3 regions of the Glaciecola sp. 1036 genome follow, and region 1 is predicted to be linked to each of the others. Evidence: predicted binding sites of a transcription regulator. Region 1 holds the regulator's gene; each other region holds the start of a gene.

Region 1 (2,275 bases):
ATGTTTGATTATAAACTTCGGCTGAGAAGCTAGGTACTTCAACGCTGACATGTATCGGAGCGCCGACAAAAGTGTTTGCTAAATGCAATTCAGCATTTAACGCGCCGGTCAAAGCCTGAGCTGTAGCAACGATTTTGTCGTTGAGTAAACTGTGGGTTTTGTCATTGGCATTGATACTTAATGCTGCGACAATTTTTCCATTGTCAGGCCAGTCATGATCTTTGACCATCAGAACATTCACAGAACTTTCGCGTAATAATTGCCAATCGTGCGGTGTGAAGAGCTTTTGTCCAATTTTTTCATGGGCTTTACAGGATTTAATGATGAGATCACAGTTTTCTTCGGTAGCTAAATTGACGAGTCCTTTATGTACCTTTTTATGCCAAACAACCTCAATATTTACTTCTGCATCCGGATACTGAGCCAAGGCCTTTTGCATTTTTTCCTTTTGGCTAAGCACAAGCGCTTGTTTCATGTCGAATCTTTCTTCAGACGTTAGAATATTCGTCATATCGAAAGTACTGTCGTAAATACATGATACAAGAGTCACCTTGCAGCCATCGACCCTTTTTGCCAATGTTAAAGCTCTAGCGAGTGCCGGTTGTAGTTCGTGGGTATGAGGATCGAAAACGGCGAGAATATGGGTACAAGCAAACATGGTCTATCTCCTTATATTGATACATAGCCAGTATATAAAAAAGAGGTTATGTATAGAACATAACCTCTTTGGGATAGATCAATTAAACTCTAGAAAGTCAGTAACTTATTCGTTTACCGCAGTAAATGGAATGTCTGATTCAGGAAGGCGCTGTTTAAGTCCATCAACGTTTTCAATAGTAATGAGTTTACCTTCGACTTTGATTAAGCCTTCTTTTTGAAATCTAGTCAATAAACGACTGATAGTTTCAACCGTTAAGCCTAGGTAGTTACCAATTTCATTACGGGTCATTGATAAGTTAAATTGTCTGGCAGAAAACCCACGCTCATCAAAGCGTTGTGACAAATGACTGATGAAATGTAATAAACGTTCTTCAGCACTACGCTTGCTCAACAACATCATTAAATCATGATCGTGTTTTATCTCAGCACTCATAAAACGCATAATTTGTTGTCTAAGCTTAGGATAACGAACTGATACCTGCTCAAGTGTTTGATAGGGAAGTTCACACACCATAGCTGTTTCTAAGGCTTGTGTATAACTTTGGTGTAAGTTTTCTTTTAAGGCATCAAAACCAATAATATCCCCAGGGAAATGAAAACCTATTATCTGTTCAACGCCGTCTTTATCACTGACATAAGACTTAAATGAACCAGATCGTACCGCATATAAACTGTGAAATTTATCCCCAGCTCTGACTAATTTATCGTGTTTATGCAAAGGGCGTTTGCGCTCAATGATGTCATCAAGTGATTCTAATTCGTTTTTATTAAGTGCCACTGGCAGGCAAAGATGGCTAAAACTGCAACTTTGACAATGAATGGAAAGTTCAGGTACGTTTGACATTGCGTTTTATAAATGTAGATTTAAGTGACTACACTGTAACGCCAAATTCCTGAAAAAGCAAAATTAATCCACTTAAGAATATGCTCGCAGCTATTAGATAACGACTTATAGGGTGTTGAAAGTAAGGCAGTAAACTTTGTAATCCAAAGCTAATGATCAACAGGGAAGGCAGGGTGCCTAACCCAAAACTAAACATCAATAAAGCGCCTTGAGTAGCACTTCCGGATGCTAGGCTCCAAGTTAAGGCTGAATAAATTAGCCCACAGGGAAGAAATCCCCAGATGGCGCCATATGCAATGGCGTGAAACGGTGTTTTGGCCGGTAAAAACTTCTTACTTAAGGGCTGAATGCGCTTCCAAATAATCTTTCCCGCAGCTTCTAAATGCGACAGCAAACGCCAGATCCCACTAATATAAAATGCCAACAGAAATAAAAAAGCGATGCTGACATAACGTAAAACAGGAACATCAGTTACCAAACTGCTGGAAACAATGCTGCCTAAATATCCGGTAATTGCTCCTAAAAAGGCATAGGTCAATATCCTACCAAGGTTGTAGGCGAGAGAATAAAGTTGTTTATTCGCATTTGGCGGTGTCGCGAAGGAGAACGCTGAAATCACACCGCCACACATGCCGATACAATGCACGCTACCGGCCAGTCCCACTAAAAATGCCGAAAATATAGAAAGGTCACTCATCTATTTTATCAGATGCAGCTTTTTGTTCATTTTTGTCTTTTTCTTTACTTTCAACATCATCGTCAAAAAGGATG
Region 2 (2,275 bases), 440 kb from region 1:
ACCACGCTGTGTTGGTAATGTAGGGTAACGGAAGCTGTTCTTGGGTTCGTCGCATTACCCATTCAGATAATTTTAATTTTTCTTGCTCGGTAATTTTTGCCGCTAGAAGATGGTCTTTTTGCGCACTATTAAGTTGCAAAGGCAAATGTAAACATTGATACACCAAATGCTCAGCTTCATCCCAAACATTATCAGTGCCATGACCAAAATATACGTTTTCTTGTTGCAATTGAGAAATTGTAAACCGGATCCAATCGACCACAGTGTTCAATTCTGTATAATCAAATTGTGCAGTTTGACTGATTTCGTTCGACATAGCGGCAGGATAATAGTAGTTGCCAGAAAATTGCCGTTATAATAAAGGTTATTGTAAATAATTTCGCTGTTTTAGGGTGTAAAAGTGAAAAAAAATTCGAAAAATTCGGAACAAACAGAATTTGCTTCACTTTTCGGTGATGTTACCCCACTACAACATGACAAATATGTGCCGCCACAAAAAGATCCCGCTGAAAAACGTCTAAAACTGGCGAAAAATAAAGCAAGGTTAGCAGTAAAGCGAAGAGCCTCTGATTTTCAATTTTCAGATCAGTATCAAGCTCACTTCGATCCCAACAAAGCCCTCGCCTTTATTCGAGACCCTAAATACAAATTTAAAGTAAAAGCACTTAGACGCGGCGAATTGGTCCCAGAAATTAGACTCGATTTACACGGATTAACTCGCCATCAAGCAAAACATGAAATTGCCGCTGTGATAGAAGAAGCCTACGAGCATCACCATGAATGTATCAATATCATTCATGGCGTTAGTGGCGGCGTTTTAAAACAACAGGTTCCAAGCTGGTTAGTCCAACACCCTAGAGTCATTGGATTTCACCAAGCCCCACTTGAATGGGGCGGTCAAGGCGCCCTTTTGGTGCTCATCAAATCACGCCAAAATGACAAAGCGCTGTAAACTTAGGCGTTTTCGTTTACGTTTTTCAAAAATAACCAAACGTAGTATGCGCATATAGCGATTACAACAAAGATTCCGAAAACTGAACCCCAAGCGACTGGATCTGATAATAGAAGATCTAACATTTTTATTGCCTCAATGTATTTCTTTGATGCTTCTATTTTAGTGATGCCTATGAGTAAAATAATGATACAGATCAATACTCAAATCAGGGCTAAATGGGAATAAAATAAAACCTTAATTTAGATCAATAAACCTAAGCTTTCGCAACTAGTTAGGCATGGATTAAGCATTGACGATCTAACTACGAAAACAACTTCATAAACCAACTCTTTTGTAGTTCTTCTTCACATTTTTTCAATTGCCCAGCATAGCGTTTAGAGCGTTGGTCAACCTTATTGGCTACTTTTATCAACCAAGGTTTCTTGCGGTGAGATTGACGTTTATATCCGCCCCAACCTTCATGATAATTCAGGTATTGAGTGCCAGCATCCCATTTGGAAATTCGGTTGATTTTATGGGTTTTGTAAATGAACCATCCCATGAAGTCGATAGCATCTTCAAAATCATCACGATCGGCGAAGGAATTCCCGGTTTCTCTGACATAATCATCCCAGGTCATCGTTTTAGCCTGTGCATATCCATAAGCAGAACTTACCCTACCCCAAGGAATTAAACCAAAAAACACATAATCTCTGGGAGGTAAGGCATCGTGACGAAAAGAACTTTCTTGGTACATCATTGCCATTGGCACATGAATGGGCACCCCCCATTTTTCACGCATTTCTTCGGCGGCATCGTACCAATCATCTTTTTCTTCAAAAATCTTACACAGGTCTTCGCGTTCTCGTGGAGGCGTAGTCGTACAACCTACAGCGGAGACTAAAAATGTAACAAGTAAAATAAATAAAATATTTTTTTTCATTTTTTGGGAACTAAATATCCAATTGTTTGTTCTTATACAACAGATGAAGTTTGTGTTTCCCTAAGTGTGTTTGACCCGCTCCCCTTTTTGAGCGGGTTTTTTTATGCATTTTCAGTCTGTTTATCAGCAAAATAATTAGTTACAAAGGTATCAAAATCTTCTGAATCTTGTTTTTCTAATTCTACCTGCCGTAGCACAGACGCTGATGTCTCTTCTTCAAACTCAGCTTTTTGAATATATCGATAATCTGCTTGCATAAAAAACGATTTATATTCTTTTGATAATGACAACCCAAAACCGCTATTGTCGATATCGTGCGCTTTTAATACAGATAGTAGGCGTCCAGAATATGTTTGTTCTGGCTCGTCCACCTTTAATTTTTCAACTTTAACTGCGTC
Region 3 (2,275 bases), on a different contig from region 1:
CATCAGCAATGACAAAATTGCAGCCACCCAAACAACGCCGGCGGATATGCGTTGCAAAATATCCGGACCTGGCCCCACTGCCAAAGGGAAAAGGCTTATCACAATAATAAAAAACATCAATGGCTGCATCAATTCAGAAGCTTGTCTAAATGCTAGAGAAAACTCTCTATTAGATACTGCGACTAAACGTCTGATCACCAATGATACTCCAGATAAAATTCAGATGTTTTACAAGTGAGTTCTACTTGTTGGTGCGAGGTCATGACAACTGCTCCGCCGGCGTTTACAAATGAGTCAACTTGATGACATAACAACTTCACAGTATTAACGTCCAATGCCGTAAAAGGTTCATCTAAAACCCATAAAGATGCATTGGTTGATAGCCATAATTTGGCCAAGGATGCTCTTCTTTGCTGTCCTGCAGAAAGATGTTTGACGGGCAAATCTTCTAACCCTTCTAATCCGAGGTTTTCCAATACAATTTGCAGCTCAGCATTGTCTACAGGTTTGCCATGTAATTGACACCAAAACCCTAAGTTTTCTAGCGCTGAAAGATTGGCGTTTAAGCCTAATTTATGTCCACAGTACACCAGTTTTTTTGCCGCATCTGGGTATTTGTGAATGTTTTCTTGTTGGATTAATACATCTCCGGAGGTTGGCCTTGATAACCCTGTGATAATCCTAATTAAACTGGTTTTACCTGCTCCGTTTTCACCTTTCAAAAAAAGCAATTCACCGCCGGTCAGAGTCAAGTTTATATTGTGAAATAATTCACGGTCTTGTTTTTCACAACTAACACCGCTTAATTCAAGAATTTTCAAGTTAAATCCGCTATTTAAAAAACCGCGAAATAATAGCACAAACAACATGGACAACGCCAAGTTCAAACAGAAAAAATGTCAATCAAAACAATTATTCATTGATTAATGTCAAGATGAAATTCGCGTCTATGATTTATTCACTACCTCGACGAGTGAAACTTGTATTTTTTTAAAGAATGCCGATAACAGAGAATGAATCAAAATTCCATATCACATGTCAGCCCTCTAAACGCCTTGCAAGATGCGATTCAAGGCGGCCAAAAGCTTGTGGTCAGTGAACATGCACACCACGCGGCAAAAGAATCCATGACGTTGTCGCTTACAATTCTTAATGTAGGTCAGGGAAAAGTAACCTTACAGGTAGATTCTAGTAAACAAAAATTACAGATACCGGTTGAACAGTTGATTGCTGATGGTCAATTAAATAAAGGCGATCGCTTGGTATTGACAGGCGTGAAAGGGGAGCTGGCAAAATTAGTCGTTTCAACTTCTGGGCTATTGCAAAATGCGTCACTGAAGCAAAATCAAGCAATCCCTCCTCAAGTAATGAGAGAATTAGCTTCACAATGGCCTAATATTTCACCTCATGACATATCAAAAATTGTGACTTATCCAATTCTCGATAAAATAATTAAAAGTCCTTTAGAACAAAAACAGTTAGCGCAAACACTGCTTAAACTGGCTAGTTCCGCGTTAAATAACGTGCAAGTAAGTATTCAAGGACTCGTCAATAAAGTTGGCATAAATAATATTCAAGTAGAGATGCATGACAATGGGAGAACGCTCCCAGTAACTTTGCCAGTGAACCTGTCCAAGCTGCAGAATATAAAGCCTGAACAAGTGGTACAAATGAAACTTGCCGTTAATCCTACACAATCAAACAATGTAGTTATTAGCCAGTTAAAAATAGATGCTAGCCCGTTAGCTTTTAATGAACTAAAAACCCTGAATCAAAAACTGACAAACGCCAACCAAGTAAATCTAAATCATTTACTTAAAGATAATTTATTTAATCCAAGTAATCAGGTGACGAGCCCAGATATACTTATAATAAAGCCCAACAAGGCTCTTTTAGAGCAAGTTTTACCAAAACAGATTCAAACGCTAGATATTACCCAAAAAACGGACAATCTACTCGCGGTTGCCAAGTATGCTGCGCCAAACGGCAAAACCGTTCATCTAACCTTGGTCCCTCGTCCTGTTACCGTTATGACTCCTGTTGAGAGTTTACATGGCACAGGGGATGCTAATAGCTCAGCCGATTCTACGCCTCGCAAAAATGAGGGTACGTCAAAGCAGTATAGTATACCTCCTGAGCCCAATTCTTCACAAAACACTGAGAGTATAAATAAATCAACCTATAAGACGTCGCTCTTAGATAAACTAGGGAATGGGGGTGTATCCTTGTTAATCGACAAGTTTCAAAAACAAATCACCCAAAATCTAAGTTTATT

What was found. Region 1 encodes FNR, which switches genes on or off when oxygen is low (the NO sensors DNR and NnrR bind a similar motif). Its sites were predicted from a motif close to TTGATCTAGATCAA; they were not measured.
Region 2: ACNKW3_RS02275 (DUF3149 domain-containing protein) is a predicted target of FNR. The motif match lies at 1,190-1,203, and genes of this name have one in related genera.
Region 3: ccmA (cytochrome c biogenesis heme-transporting ATPase CcmA) is a predicted target of FNR. The motif match lies at 920-933, and genes of this name have one in related genera.

What each region holds. Positions count from the first base shown of each region.
Region 1 is NZ_JBLWFH010000001.1:77,285-79,559, reverse strand. It holds gene uspE (universal stress protein UspE) at 1-658, opposite strand, end outside; gene fnr (fumarate/nitrate reduction transcriptional regulator Fnr) at 764-1,504, opposite strand; gene ACNKW3_RS00335 (sulfite exporter TauE/SafE family protein) at 1,533-2,201, opposite strand; gene ccoS (cbb3-type cytochrome oxidase assembly protein CcoS) at 2,194-2,275, opposite strand, start outside.
Region 2 is NZ_JBLWFH010000001.1:512,518-514,792, forward strand. It holds gene prmB (50S ribosomal protein L3 N(5)-glutamine methyltransferase) at 1-316, opposite strand, end outside; gene smrB (endonuclease SmrB) at 401-952, shown strand; gene ACNKW3_RS02275 (DUF3149 domain-containing protein) at 955-1,077, opposite strand; gene ACNKW3_RS02280 (hypothetical protein) at 1,257-1,877, opposite strand; gene gshA (glutamate--cysteine ligase) at 1,979-2,275, opposite strand, start outside.
Region 3 is NZ_JBLWFH010000003.1:26,439-28,713, forward strand. It holds gene ccmB (heme exporter protein CcmB) at 1-195, opposite strand, end outside; gene ccmA (cytochrome c biogenesis heme-transporting ATPase CcmA) at 195-821, opposite strand; gene ACNKW3_RS05165 (hypothetical protein) at 1,014-2,275, shown strand, end outside.